2 regions of the Streptomyces sp. NPDC085900 genome follow, and region 1 is predicted to be linked to the other one. Evidence: riboswitches for the same ligand, from Rfam matches in the RefSeq annotation. Region 1 holds a riboswitch; the other holds the start of a gene.
The links. A riboswitch is a leader RNA that binds a small molecule or an ion and turns the genes downstream of it on or off. The one in region 1 is predicted to bind thiamine pyrophosphate.
Positions count from the first base shown of each region.

Region 1 (7,088 bases):
GCACCGTGATGAACTGCCTCGCCCTCCAGGACTTCCTGGAGAAGGAGGGCATCCAGTCCCGGGTGCAGACCGCCATCACCATGGGCCAGGTCGCCGAGCCGTACATCCCGCTGCGCGCCATCCGTCACCTGGAGAAGGGCCGCGTGGTCATCTTCGGCGCCGGTATGGGCATGCCCTACTTCTCCACCGACACCACCGCCGCCCAGCGCGCCCTGGAGATCGACGCCGAGGCGCTGCTGATGGGCAAGAACGGCGTCGACGGGGTCTACGACTCCGACCCCAAGCGCAACCCGGACGCCGTCAAGTTCGACTCCCTCGGCTACGGCGAGGTCATCACCCGCGACCTCAAGGTCGCCGACGCCACCGCCATCACGCTGTGCCGCGACAACAAGCTCCCGATCCTCGTCTTCGAGCTTCTGGCCGAGGGCAATATCGCCCGCGCCGTCAAGGGTGAGAAGATCGGCACGCTGGTGGGTGACCAGGACAGCCGGGACTGACAGGCAACACCTACGGACCCTGACCGGGGGATGGACAATGTCCCGCAGGTCGGGAACCGTGCAGGAAGAAGACGCGACGCAGCCGGCCGCCGCCCCCACCTAGGAACCGCAGCCGGGCCTCACTCAAGACACGCAGGAGCAAGTGGTGATCGAAGAGACCCTCCTCGAGGCCGAGGAGAAGATGGAGAAGGCCGTCGTGGTCGCCAAGGAGGACTTCGCCGCGATCCGCACCGGTCGTGCGCACCCGGCGATGTTCAACAAGATCGTGGCCGACTACTACGGCGCGCCGACACCGATCAACCAGCTGGCTTCGTTCTCCGTGCCGGAGCCGCGCATGGCGGTCGTGACCCCGTTCGACAAGACGGCCCTGCGCAACATCGAGCAGGCCATCCGCGACTCCGATCTGGGTGTCAACCCGAGCAACGACGGCAACATCATCCGGGTGGTGTTCCCCGAGCTCACCGAGGAGCGCCGCCGCGACTACATCAAGGTCGCCAAGGGCAAGGCCGAGGACGCGCGCGTGTCCATCCGCTCCGTGCGCCGCAAGGCCAAGGACGCCATCGACAAGCTGATCAAGGACGGCGAGGTCGGTGAGGACGAGGGCCGCCGTGCTGAGAAGGAACTCGACGACTCCACCCACAAGTACGTGGCACAGGTCGACGAGCTCCTGAAGCACAAGGAAGCGGAGCTGCTCGAGGTCTGATGAACGACTCTTCCTGGGGAGCGCCGCCACACACCGGGTCGCAGGGCGGCTACTGGGGGCCCACCGACCAGGGGCCTGTCCAGGGGGCTGCCCCGGCGGGTCCCGCGTACGATGCGCCTGAGGCGCAGCACACTCGCCCCATGCCCATCGTGCCCGACGGACCCGTACCTCGATACGGCGAAGACCAGGATGACGACCGGGGGGCCGCTCGGCTGAGCGGCCCCTTGTTCCGCGACGAACCGCCGCAGGCGCAGACCTACGACATGCCGCAGGCGCCGCCCCACCCGGCGGCGCAGCAGAATCCGGAGCCCATGCCCGACGCCCCTCAGCCGGCGCCGCCGCCGCAGAAGAAGAGCGCGGGGCGCGACCTGGGCGCGGCCATAGGGGTCGGCGTCGGGCTCGGCGTGGTGATCATCGCGTCGCTGTTCGTCGTCAAGGCCGTCTTCGTCGGCGTCATCGCGGTCGCGGTGGTCGTCGGCCTGTGGGAACTGACCAGCAGGCTGCAGGAGCGCAAGGGCATCAAGGCGCCCCTCGTTCCGCTGGCGCTCGGCGGCGCCGCGATGGTCGTCGCCGGGTACGTGCGCGGCGCCGACGGCGCGTGGGTGGCGATGGCGCTGACGGCGCTCGCGGTCCTCGTCTGGCGCATGACGGAACCGCCGGAGGGTTACCTCAAGGACGTCACGGCGGGCGTCTTCGCGGCCTTCTACGTCCCGTTCCTGGCGACCTTCGTCGCCATGATGCTGACGGCCGACGACGGCCCGTGGCGGGTGCTGACCTTCCTGCTGCTGACGGTGGTCAGCGACACGGGCGCGTACGCCGTCGGCTGGCGCTTCGGCCGGCACAAGCTGGCGCCGCGCATCAGCCCGGGCAAGACCCGGGAGGGCCTGCTCGGCGCGGTGTCGTTCGCGATGGTCGCGGGCGCGCTGTGCATGCAGTTCCTGATCGACGACGGCGCCTGGTGGCAGGGCCTCGTCCTCGGCTTCGCGGTCGCGGCCAGCGCCACGCTGGGCGACCTCGGCGAGTCGATGATCAAGCGGGACCTGGGCATCAAGGACATGGGCACGCTGCTGCCGGGCCACGGCGGCATCATGGACCGCCTGGACTCGCTGCTGCCGACGGCTCCCGTGGTGTGGCTGCTGCTGGTGCTGTTCGTGGGATCCGGCTGACGGTCCGGCCGGCGGCTTCACAAGTCCCGCTCGCTCGATGGCGCGGCCGTCGGGCGAGTGGGACGATCCCGGTGTAAGCCCTCAAAGGGAATGTCCCGAAGAGGAGGCGCCATGTCCGCCATCCATGAAGAGTTCGACGTGGACCGCCGTCCCGAGGATGTCTGGGCGTACGTCACCGATCCATCCCACCTGCCGGAATGGCAACTGAGCGCGATCGCCGCCGAACAACTCGACGACCGCCCCTTCGGTCTGGGCTCCCGCGTCCGCGTCACCCGGCACATGGGTCGGCGCGAGATGCCGATGACCATGGAGTGCACCCAGTACGACCCGCAGCACTCCTGGTCCGTGCACGGAATCGACGGCCCGGTCAGGGGCAGGTTCCACGCCGAGCTCACCCCCCTCGACGACGGCCGACGCACCCACGTGACGATGGACCTCGACTTCGAGGGCCACGGCATCGGCAAGCTCCTGCTGCCCCTCATCGTCCGCCCCCAGGCCCGCAAGGAGATGCCGCGCAACGAACGCCTGCTGAAGGACAAGCTGGAACACACGGCCGCCTGAGGCGAGCTCCGCGGCAGAACACCCCGGGCCGCCCTCACCGGGCCGGGCAGCCCGGGGCGCGGTGGGATGTGAACCCACGGTGACATCGCTGGCACGTTGATCATGCGAACGGCGACAGACCCTTGCTCTCCAAGTGAGCGAGCAACGATTCAAGGCATGCGTCTGGCCTGGCCAGGTCAGCGCGGAAGAACGAGTCCTCACCGAGCGACCCGCCGCTGACGATGACCATCCATGCCGCCCGTCGCTCGACCATGCGTTCACCGTCGACCTTGAAAACGGTCGTGACGCCGCGCTCGGCCAGCCACTCCATCAGTTCGAGCATGTCCACTCGCACCCCTCCGGAGGGATCATCCCATCCCCGGAGGCCGCACCTGGGCCGTGCGAAGCCGACCAAGGCACAGGCGCCGTCCGCGGGTGACCACCCCCACCCCGCTCCGGCCTGGGCCCCCGGCGATGATCTGCCACACTGGAAGGGTTATGCCGAAGCCCGGAGAACTCACTTTCGTCGCCCCCCGCGGAGCCAAGAAGCCGCCGCGGCATCTCGCTGATCTCACGCCCGCCGAGCGCAAGGACGCGGTGGCCGAGATCGGGGAGAAGCCGTTTCGTGCCAAGCAGCTCTCGCAGCACTACTTCGCGCGGTACGCGCACGATCCGGCGGAGTGGACGGACATCCCGGCCGGCTCGCGCGGGAAGCTGCAGGAGGCGCTGCTGCCCGAGCTGATGACGGTCGTACGGCATCTGTCGACCGACCAGGGCACGACCCGCAAGACGCTGTGGCGGCTGTTCGACGGCACGCTCGTCGAGTCCGTGCTGATGCGGTACCCGGACCGGGTGACCATGTGCATCAGCTCGCAGGCCGGCTGCGGGATGAACTGTCCGTTCTGCGCCACCGGGCAGGCGGGACTCGACCGGAATCTGTCCACCGCCGAGATCGTCCACCAGATCGTGGACGGGATGCGGGCGCTGCGGGACGGAGAGGTCCCCGGCGGGCCGGCGCGACTGTCCAACATCGTCTTCATGGGGATGGGCGAGCCGCTCGCCAACTACAAGCGTGTGGTCGGGGCCGTCCGGGCCCTCACCGACCCCGCCCCGGACGGGCTCGGGCTCTCCCAGCGCGGGATCACCGTCTCGACCGTCGGGCTCGTGCCCGCCATCCACCGGTTCGCCGACGAGGGCTTCAAGTGCCGGCTGGCGATCTCCCTGCACGCCCCCGACGACGAGCTGCGCGACACCCTCGTCCCCGTGAACACGCGGTGGAAGGTGCGCGAGGTGCTCGACGCCGGGTTCGAGTACGTCGAGAAGAGCGGGCGGCGGCTGAGCATCGAGTACGCGCTCATCCGTGACATCAACGACCAGGCGTGGCGTGGCGACCGGCTCGGGCGGCTGCTGCGGGGCAAGCCCGTGCACGTCAACCTCATCCCGCTCAACCCGACGCCCGGCTCGAAGTGGACCGCGTCCCGGCCCGAGGACGAGAAGGCGTTCGTCGAGGCCATCGCGGCGCACGGGGTGCCGGTGACCGTCCGGGACACCCGCGGGCAGGAGATCGACGGCGCCTGTGGTCAGCTCGCGGCCACCGAGCGGTAACCTGAGGCCGTCCATACATATTCATATTCCGACAGGGGAGCGCCACAGCGCTGAGAGTGCGGCAACCGGGCCGCAGACCCTCTGAACCTTGCCCAGGTCATTCTGGGTAGGAAGTTCGGTCATCACTCAAGCTGTTGCGCCCTGCCCAGATCCTTCTGGGCGGGGCCGCGTCTCTTCCTGGTCACCCAGGAGGAACTTCAGTGCACACCAAGACGTTCGTCGCCGCGGCCGTCGGCCTCGGCCTGATCACCTTGTCCGCCTGCGGATCGTCGTCGGCCGGCGGCCAGTCGTCCGGCGAGTCCAAGACCGTCACGCTCGTCAGCCATGACTCGTGGGCCGTCTCCAAGAGCGTCCTCGCCGACTTCGAGAAGAAGTCCGGCTACAAGGTCAGGGTCCTCAAGAGCGGCGACGCCGGCCAGGCCGTCAACAAGGCCCTGCTCACCAAGGACAACCCGCAGGGCGACGTCTTCTTCGGCGTCGACAACACCCTGCTGTCGCGGGCCCTCGACAACGGTCTCTTCCAGTCCTACGAGGCCAAGGGCGCCGACACCGTCCGGCCGCAGTTCCGCGTCGACCCCGGCAAGCACCGGGTCACCCCCATCGACTACGGCGACATCTGCGTCAACTACGACAAGGCCTACTTCAGCAAGCACCGGCTGACCCCGCCGCAGTCCTTCGACGACCTGGTCAAGCCCGCCTACAAGAACCTCCTCGTCACCGAGAACGCCTCCACCTCCTCGCCCGGCCTCGGCTTCCTGCTCGGCAGCGCCGCGCAGTACGGCGACGACGGCTGGCAGGGCTACTGGAAGAAGCTCAAGGCCAACGGCGTGAAGGTCGTCGACGGCTGGGAGCAGGCCTACAACCAGGAGTTCTCCGGCTCGGCAGGCGGCAAGAAGGCCAAGGCCGACCGCCCGCTCGTCGTCTCCTACGCCTCCTCGCCGCCCGCCGAGGTCGTCTTCGCCGACCCGCGGCCCAAGACCGCGCCGACCGGGACGTCGTACGGCACCTGCTTCCGGCAGATCGAGTACGCCGGTCTGCTCGGCAACGCGAAGAACGCCAAGGGCGGCAAGGCGTTCATCGACTTCCTGCTCGGCAAGGAGTTCCAGCAGGACATGCCGCTGAACATGTTCGTCTACCCGGTGGTCGAGGGTGCGAAGGTGCCCAAGGAGTTCACCGAGTACGGCCCCGCCGCCAAGGACCCGGAGACCATGGCCCCGACGAAGATCGCCGCCAACCGTGACCAGTGGGTCAAGTCGTGGACGTCACTCGTACTGAAGTAGCCCCGCGCCCGGCGCGGCGGGGGAGCGCGGCTCGGCTCGGCCTGATGGCCCTGCCGGTCGCGTTCTTCGCCGTGTTCTTCGCCTGGCCCGTCGCCGCGATCGTGGCGCGCGGGCTGAAGACGGACGGGACGTGGCACCTCGGCCGGATCGCGGACGTCGTCGCGCAGTCCGACATCCGGCACGTCCTGTGGTTCACCACCTGGCAGGCGCTCGCCTCCACCGCGCTCACGCTGCTGATCGCACTCCCGGGCGCGTACGTCTTCGCCCGCTTCGACTTCCCCGGCAGACAGGTCCTGCGGGCCGTCGTCACCGTCCCCTTCGTCCTGCCGACCGTCGTCGTCGGTACGGCGTTCCTGGCGCTCGTCGGACGCGGGGGACTGCTGGACGAGCTGTGGGGCGTACGGCTGGACACCACCGTGTGGGCCATCCTGCTGGCGCACGTCTTCTTCAACTACGCCGTCGTCGTGCGGACCGTCGGCGGGCTGTGGGGGCAGCTGGACCCGCGGCAGGAGGAGGCGGCGCGCATGCTCGGCGCGTCCCGCTTCCGGGCCTGGCGCACGGTCACCCTGCCGGCGCTCGGACCCGCCGTGGCCGCCGCCGCGCTGATGGTCTTCCTCTTCACCTTCACCTCCTTCGGCGTGGTGCAGATCCTCGGCGGGCCGACCTTCTCCACCCTGGAGGTCGAGATCTACCGGCAGACCTCCGAGATCTTCGACCTGTCCACCGCCGCGGTCCTGACGATCGTGCAGTTCGTCGCGGTCGGCGCGATCCTCGCCGTGCACGCGTGGACTATACGGCGCCGGGAGAGCGCCCTGCGGCTGGTGGACGCGGGCGGCACCGCCCGGCGGCCGCGCGGGGCGGGGCAGTGGGCGCTGCTGGCCGGAGTCCTCGCCAGCATCGCCGTACTGCTGCTCCTCCCGCTCGCCGTGCTGGTCCAACGCTCGCTCGGCGGCTCGGACTTCGGCTACTACCGGGCGCTGACGAAGGACGACGACACCTTCCTCGTCCCGCCGATCGAGGCGATCGGCAACTCCCTGCAGTACGCCCTCGCCGCCACCGCCATCGCCGTGGTGATCGGCGCGCTGGCCGCCGCGGCCCTCGCCCGGAGGGATGCCGGCCGGCTGGTCCGTGGCTTCGACGCGCTGCTGATGCTGCCGCTGGGCGTCTCCGCGGTGACCGTCGGCTTCGGTTTCCTGATCGCCCTGGACCGGCCGCCGCTGGACCTCAGGTCGTCGTGGATCCTGGTGCCGCTCGCCCAGGCGCTCGTGGGCGCCCCCTTCGTCGTACGGACCATGCT
Region 1 is NZ_JBITSP010000010.1:148,507-155,594, reverse strand. Features, by position in the region: gene pyrH (UMP kinase) at 1-497, shown strand, start outside; gene frr (ribosome recycling factor) at 643-1,200, shown strand; gene ACIGDI_RS30765 (phosphatidate cytidylyltransferase) at 1,200-2,366, shown strand; gene ACIGDI_RS30760 (SRPBCC family protein) at 2,478-2,927, shown strand; gene ACIGDI_RS30755 (hypothetical protein) at 3,028-3,249, opposite strand; gene rlmN (23S rRNA (adenine(2503)-C(2))-methyltransferase RlmN) at 3,405-4,511, shown strand; TPP riboswitch at 4,535-4,642, shown strand; gene ACIGDI_RS30745 (thiamine ABC transporter substrate binding subunit) at 4,712-5,791, shown strand; gene ACIGDI_RS30740 (ABC transporter permease) at 5,836-7,088, shown strand, end outside.

Region 2 (7,088 bases), on a different contig from region 1:
AATGACGGGGTAGGCGATGCGCGAGTCGGTACAGGCAGAGGTCATGATGAGCTTCCTCGTCTCCGAGGAGCTCTCTTTCCGCATTCCGGTGGAGCTGCGTTACGAGTCCTGTGATCCCTATGCCGTGCGGCTGACCTTCCATCTCCCGGGCGACGACCCGGTGACCTGGGCGTTCGGCCGGGAGTTGCTGATCGACGGGGTCGGCAGACCGTCCGGCGACGGGGACGTGCGGGTCTCGCCCGTCGAACCGGAGTCGCTCGGCGATGTCCTGATCCGGCTTCAGGTGGGCTGTGACCAGGCGCTGTTCCGTTCGTCCACCGCCCCGCTCATCGCCTTCCTCGACCGCACCGACAAGCTCGTGCCGTTGGGCCAGGAGGGTGCGCTCGCCGACTTCGACGCCCACCTCGACGAGGCGCTGGACCGGATCCTGGCGGAGGAGCAGAGCGCGGGCTGAGACCGGCACGGCCGCGGAGACGGCGGAACACTTCGGCGCGGGGCACGGAAGACGCAGGAACGCTTCTCTCGCGCGGGCGGGAGCTGCCCCGGGCTCGACACTCGAGGCGCCCTTCGGGGCTCAGTGCTTGCGGCGTCGTCCCTTCCCCGAGCGCGCCGGAGCCGAGGACGTCTGCGCCGCCATGGCGGCCTCCGGACGGTCGGCCGAGACCACCAGCGCCGCCAGCAGCGTGGTGACCGGCACCGAGGCGACCAGGCCGATCGAGCCCACCAGCGTGCGCACGATCTCCTCGGCCACCAGTTCGCTGTTGGCGACCGCCCCCACACTGCTCTGCGCGATGGAGAAGAGCAGCAGCAACGGCAGCGCGGCGCCCGCGTAGGCGAGGACGAGGGTGTTGACGACGGAGGCGATGTGGTCGCGTCCGATGCGGATGCCGGCCCGGTACAGCCCGCGCCAGCCCATGGCCGGGTTGGCCTCGTGCAGCTCCCAGACGGCCGAGGTCTGGGTGACGGTGACGTCGTCGAGCACCCCGAGCGAGCCGATGATGACGCCGGCGAGCAGTAGACCGCTCATGTCGATCGACGGGTACAGGCCGTGGATCAGACCGGTGTTGTCGTCGGTGTTGCCGGTCAGTGCGGCCCAGCCGATGAACTGCGAACCGAGGATGCCGATCAGCACCAGGGAGATCAGGGTGCCGAGGACGGCCACGGAGGTGCGGGCGGACAGGCCGTGGCACATGTAGAGGGCGATCAGCATGATGGCGCTCGACCCGATGACGGCCACGACCAGGGGGTTCGAGCCCTGCAGGATCGCGGGCAGGATGAAGAAGTTCAGGATCAGGAAGCTGATGGCGAGCGCGACCAGCGCCATGACGCCTCGCAAGCGTCCGACGATCACGACGGCGACGGCGAAGATCCCGGCCAGCAGGGCCATCGGGAAGCGCCGGTTGACGTCGGTCACCGAGTACTGCAGGTTCTTCGGCGCAGAGGGCTCGTAGGCGACGACGACCTTCTCGCCCTGGTGCAGTTGCCGGGACTGGTCCGGCTGCACGATCTCGACGAACGTACGGCCCTTGTCGGGGCCGGTGTCGACGCGGACGGTGGCCTTCTTGCAGGTGCCCTTGGCCTCCTGCTGGGCGGAGGAGCCACCGGCGGCCGAGGTGGCGCCGACCGAGCCCCCGCCGGAGGCGTTGACCGACTTGCAGCTGACCTCGACGACCCTGGTGACCGTCGCCTGCTGGGACTGCCGGTCGAAGCCCACCCCGGTCCGCTGGTGCGCCGGGGCTCCGCCGGGCCACAACACCACGAGTCCGACCACTACGGCCGCGGCGAAGGGGATGAGGATCGCCCCGATCACCTTGCGCAGATGCCGGGATACGGGGGCCGCCGGGCCATGGCTGTGACTGTGCCCGTGACCGCCACCGGAGCCGTGCCCCTGGCCACCGCGTTCATGGTCATCGGACACGTGGTCGTGCGCATGCTGCTCACGGCCACCGGGCGCGTGCCCGTGCGTGTGCTGCTCATGGCCACCAAACGCGTGCCCGTGCGCGTGCTGCTCACGGCCCCCGGGGGGACCCGGGGCATCGCCGCTTACGGAGCCGGGCCGGCGGGGCTGCTCCGGCGGGTACGAGGGCTGCTGCGTGGTGGTCACCGCCCGATCATCGCAAGAACGGCAGAGGCCCCCTGTTCACCGCGCCAGAAATGACGCTAGCGTGGAGGCACCTTTGCACACGCGGGAGCTCGGAGCACCGGGCTGAGAGGGCGCTGACCTCCGTCCCAGCGATGTTTCACGTGGAACATCACCGAACTCGAGTGATGTTCCCCACGAAACGTCGACAGACGGAAACCGCTGCGTCGACCGCCGAACCTGTTACCGGGTAATGCCGGCGTAGGGAGTAGGTCTCATGACCAACAAGGACGTACGCACGCCTGCCTCCAGCAAGGACGAGCAGCCCGTTCAGGGCGCGCAGTCCCAGGAGGCCGGGAAGTCCATCGGCTGGCACAAGGCATACGTCGAGGGTTCGCGCCCCGATGTGCGGGTGCCGGTCCGTCAGGTGCACCTCACCAACGGGCAGTCGGTCACGTTGTACGACACATCCGGCCCGTACACCGATCCACTCGTCGACACCGATGTCCGCAGGGGGCTGCCGCCGCTCAGGGAGAACTGGATCATCTCCCGCGGCGACACCGAGGAGTACGCGGGTCGCCCCGTCCGTCCCGAGGACGACGGGATCAAGCACACCGCGCCCCGCGGCGGTCTGCGCAACCTCGACGCGGTCTTCCCGGGACGGCCGCGCCTGCCGCGCCGCGGTCGCGGCGGCGAGGCGGTCACCCAACTCGCCTATGCGCGCCGGGGCGAGATCACCCCGGAGATGGAGTACGTGGCCGTCCGGGAGAACGTCTCCCCGGAGGTCGTCCGCGAGGAGATCGCGGCGGGCAGGGCCGTACTGCCCGCCAACGTCAACCACCCGGAGATCGAGCCGATGATCATCGGCAAGCGTTTCCTGGTGAAGGTCAACGCCAACATCGGCAACTCGGCGGTGACGTCCTCCATCGAGGAAGAGGTCGAGAAGATGACCTGGGCGACCCGCTGGGGCGCCGACACGGTCATGGATCTCTCCACCGGCCGCAACATCCACACCACCCGCGAGTGGGTGCTGCGCAACTCCCCTGTCCCCATCGGCACGGTGCCGCTCTATCAGGCGCTGGAGAAGGTGGACGGCCGTGCCGAGGAATTGACCTGGGAGATCTACAAGGACACGGTCATCGAACAGGCCGAGCAGGGCGTGGACTACATGACGGTCCACGCGGGCGTCCGCCTCCCGTACGTCCCGCTCACCGCCAACCGCAAGACCGGCATCGTCTCGCGCGGTGGCTCGATCATGGCCGCGTGGTGCCTCGCGCACCACAAGGAGTCGTTCCTCTACGAGAACTTCGAGGAACTCTGCGAGATCCTCGCCGCCTATGACGTCACGTACTCGCTCGGCGACGGCCTCCGGCCCGGCTCGATCGCGGACGCCAACGACGAGGCGCAGTTCGCGGAGTTGCGCACGCTCGGGGAACTCAACACGATCGCCAAGCGTTTCAACGTACAGACCATGATCGAGGGCCCGGGGCACGTCCCGATGCACAAGATCAAGGAGAACATCGACCTTCAGCAGGAGATCTGCGATGAGGCTCCGTTCTATACGCTCGGCCCGCTGACCACGGACATCGCCCCGGCGTACGACCACATCACCTCCGGCATCGGCGCCGCGATGATCGCCTGGTGGGGTACGGCCATGCTCTGCTACGTCACCCCCAAGGAACACCTGGGCCTGCCCAACCGGGACGACGTCAAGACCGGCGTCATCACCTACAAGATCGCCGCCCATGCCGCCGACCTCGCCAAGGGCCACCCGGGTGCCCAGGAGTGGGACGACGCCCTGTCCGACGCCCGCTTCGAGTTCCGGTGGGAGGACCAGTTCAACCTGGCCCTGGACCCGGACACGGCACGGGAGTTCCACGACGAGACCCTTCCGGCGGAGCCGGCCAAGACCGCCCACTTCTGCTCGATGTGCGGGCCGAAGTTCTGCTCCATGAAGATCTCCCAGGACATCCGCCGCGAGCATGGCGGCACCCGGGAGGAGGTCGAGGAGGGCATGGCGCAGAAGTCGAAGGAGTTCGCCGCGGCCGGGAACCGCGTGTATCTGCCGATCACCGAACAGCCGTAGCCCCGCGGGGCGGCTCCTGCCTCACGGCCGAGGCGTGGGCCGCCCTACGCCACAGGGAGGTAGAGCCTCGCCAGCCGGGGCAGTCGCCGACGCATCTCCATGGCGTAGTCGAAGTCGAAGTTCGGCTTGCGCTCCCCCGAAGGGGGCCTTCCCGTGGTGGAGGGCGCAAGCCGAGGGTCACTCCGGCTGGTGTTCCGGGCCTCCGAAGTCCGGGCTGGTGTAGTCCGGGCTCGTGAAGCTCGGCCGGTGGCCGCGGGCCGGGCCGTCGTCGGGGCTGCTGAAGCCCGGGCGGTCGTAGCCGAGTTGCGGCATGCGGCTCGTCGGCGCCGAGGGTGCCGTGCTGTTCAGGGCGGCCGCCGCGCCGGGGTCGGCGAGGGCTTCCCGCAGGAACGGCAGGACGCCACGCTCCAGCAGCGCCTCGCGCCAGGCGTCCTTGGCGCGTGCCACCTCTCCGCTCAGCTCTCCGTACGGTCCGGCTTCGAGGGCCGGACGGTTGCGCAGCGCGGTCAGGAGCAGTCCCACCGCGGCCACGAGGATGGCGGCCGCGGTCATCGCGCCGAACACCCAACCAGCGGTGATCATGGTCTTGCCGAACATCTGCTTGGGTGCGACCGACCTGATGACGTACCCGACGAGCAGGAATATCACCGCGGCCGTTCCGGCGAGGACGGGGGTCAGGACGGCGGCGACGGCGACGGCGCCCGCGCCGGCGGGTTCGACGGCCTCGCCGAGGGTGGCAGCGAGCCCCATCGCGTCCGTGCCCGGCTCCGTGGAGCCCGACGCGCGGGTGGACGGGGTGGACGACGCCGGCTGGCGCAGTTCCTCGCGAACCTTCACGTAGTGCTGGTACTCGGTCGCCGCGGCCGCCGTGATGAGTGCGGTGGCGTTCAGCGCCATGGTGCGCAGCTGTTCGTTGTTCAGCCGCTGTCCCACAGCGGCCAGTTCCGGGCGGTGTGGGGCGGAGCGCAGCGCCTCATCGAGGACCCGCTCATACTCCTGGCGGTCCTCGCTCAGCAGGTGCTGCGGAACGCTGTTCATGTGCATCCCCCGATGCTCCGTAGGGCTTGGGGCTCGCATGCCAACGAGCCGTCGGGCAGAAACGGAGGGGAGCCTGCTACGGATAAGCCGATGGTAGAGCCGGGACGGCACAGGTCGACAGGGGGTTTCCGGAAATTGGGTCCTGGCCTGCGCCGTTTGTCGCGGCTCCGTCGTGGGGGCGCCTGCCCCGTGAACGTTCAGATATCCAGCGGAAGTTGTCGGACCAGCAGCTTTCCGGCCATGGTCACCCCGCCGTCCATCGCGATGGCCAGGCCTTCCGCGTAGACGTGCGGTCCCTCGACCACGGGGCCCGTGTCGTCCTCGCCCTCCTCGGAGCCGACCTCACCCAGGAGATAGGGGATGGGGCTGTGACCGTGAACGACGCGGGTGCCGCCGTACGTATCCAGCAGGGAGCGTGCGGCGTCCGCGCCGCCTTCGTCGCGGAAGGAGAAGCGCTTGGTGAACTTGCGGAACAGGTCCCAGCATTCGTCGGCGTCGTTGCGGGTGAGGGTCTCGCGGATCGTGTCGTTGACCGCCTCGATCGAGTCGCCGTAGTCGAGGTAGGCGGTGGTGTCCGAGTGCAGGAGCAGATAGCCGTCGACCTCCTCGACGGCGTCGAGGCGGGCCATCCACTGCAGGTGATGGTCCTGGAGGCGGTCCATGTCGGTCTTCTGGCCGCCGTTGAGCAGCCAGGCCGCCTGGAAGGTGGCGGTGCCCGCGCCGGAGTTGACGGGGGTGTCGCCGAACCGCTTGGCGCCGAGCAGCAGCAGCTCGTGGTTGCCCATGAGCGCCTTGCAGTAGCCGCCGGCCGCGGCCGCCTCGGCGGACAGCCGCATCACCAGCTCGATGACGCCGATGCCGTCGGGCCCGCGGTCGGTGAAGTCGCCGAGGAACCACAGCCTGGCGGTGCCGGCGCACCAGTTCCCGCCCGCGTCGATCAGCCCCTGCTCCTGCAGCGCGGCCACCAGTTCGTCCAGGTAGCCGTGGACGTCGCCGACGACGAAGAGCGGGCCGACGCCGTCGTTCGGCTGCGGAACCGCCTGGGCCGCGGGGTCGACGGGCACCTGGAGCGTGTCACCGCGGTTGATGACGGGCAGGTCGCGCTCGGTCGGCGTGTAGCCCTCGGGATACGTCTCCTCGTGGGGCGGTACGACGTCGCCGGGGTGCGTGCTGTGGCCGTACGGACCGGTCTCGTGGACGTACGCAGGCACCCGGAAGTCGCGCAACGTCGCCGTACGCTCCGTCTCGGGTCCCTGACCGGCCCCCTGAGTCATCAGACCCCTCCACCATCGCGCCGCATCTGCACCGCTTCGGACTGCCTGGTCGCAGCGGCCCGCGGTGTCGTGGGCCCATCATAGGAATGCGGATCGCGCCATGTGATGACCCAGGGGTGGTGAATCGGCGCAAGAGTCCAGTTCACCGCGGCTTTCGCCCCGATTGGGCAGGGCTTCGACCGCTGCTGACAGCGCTTGTTTCACTCCTCTTCGGGCGAACGCGGCGGGCTGACCGTCGTACGCGGGGCACGCCGCTGCGACGAGGTGCGCACGATCAGTTCCGTCGGTATCACCTGCTCGACCGGTTGGTCCGATTCGACCCCCTCGATCGCGTCGATGAGCAGCTGCACCACCGCCGTGCCGATCCGGCGCGGCTTCAGTGAGAGTGTGGTGATGGGCGGCTCGGTGGTGGCGTACACCCCGGATTCGCTGCAGCAGACCAGAAGCAGGTCGTCCGGTACGCGCAGGCCGTAGCGACGGGCGGCGGCGAGCAAATCGGTGCCGTTGGGGTCGAACAGGCCGTAGACGGCGTCCGGGCGGTCCGGACGGGCCAGCAGCCGGTCGGCGGCGACGGCCCCCGCACACGGGTCGTGCGCCGGGTAGGCCTCGT
Region 2 is NZ_JBITSP010000015.1:63,712-70,799, forward strand. Features, by position in the region: gene ACIGDI_RS37590 (SsgA family sporulation/cell division regulator) at 17-454, shown strand; gene ACIGDI_RS37595 (YibE/F family protein) at 575-2,104, opposite strand; TPP riboswitch at 2,176-2,365, shown strand; gene thiC (phosphomethylpyrimidine synthase ThiC) at 2,358-4,166, shown strand; gene ACIGDI_RS37605 (hypothetical protein) at 4,344-5,210, opposite strand; gene ACIGDI_RS37610 (metallophosphoesterase) at 5,402-6,478, opposite strand; gene ACIGDI_RS37615 (LacI family DNA-binding transcriptional regulator) at 6,679-7,088, opposite strand, start outside.
Region 2: it holds a riboswitch for thiamine pyrophosphate, as region 1 does, so the genes downstream of both, thiC (phosphomethylpyrimidine synthase ThiC) here and ACIGDI_RS30745 (thiamine ABC transporter substrate binding subunit) in region 1, are expected to answer to the same signal.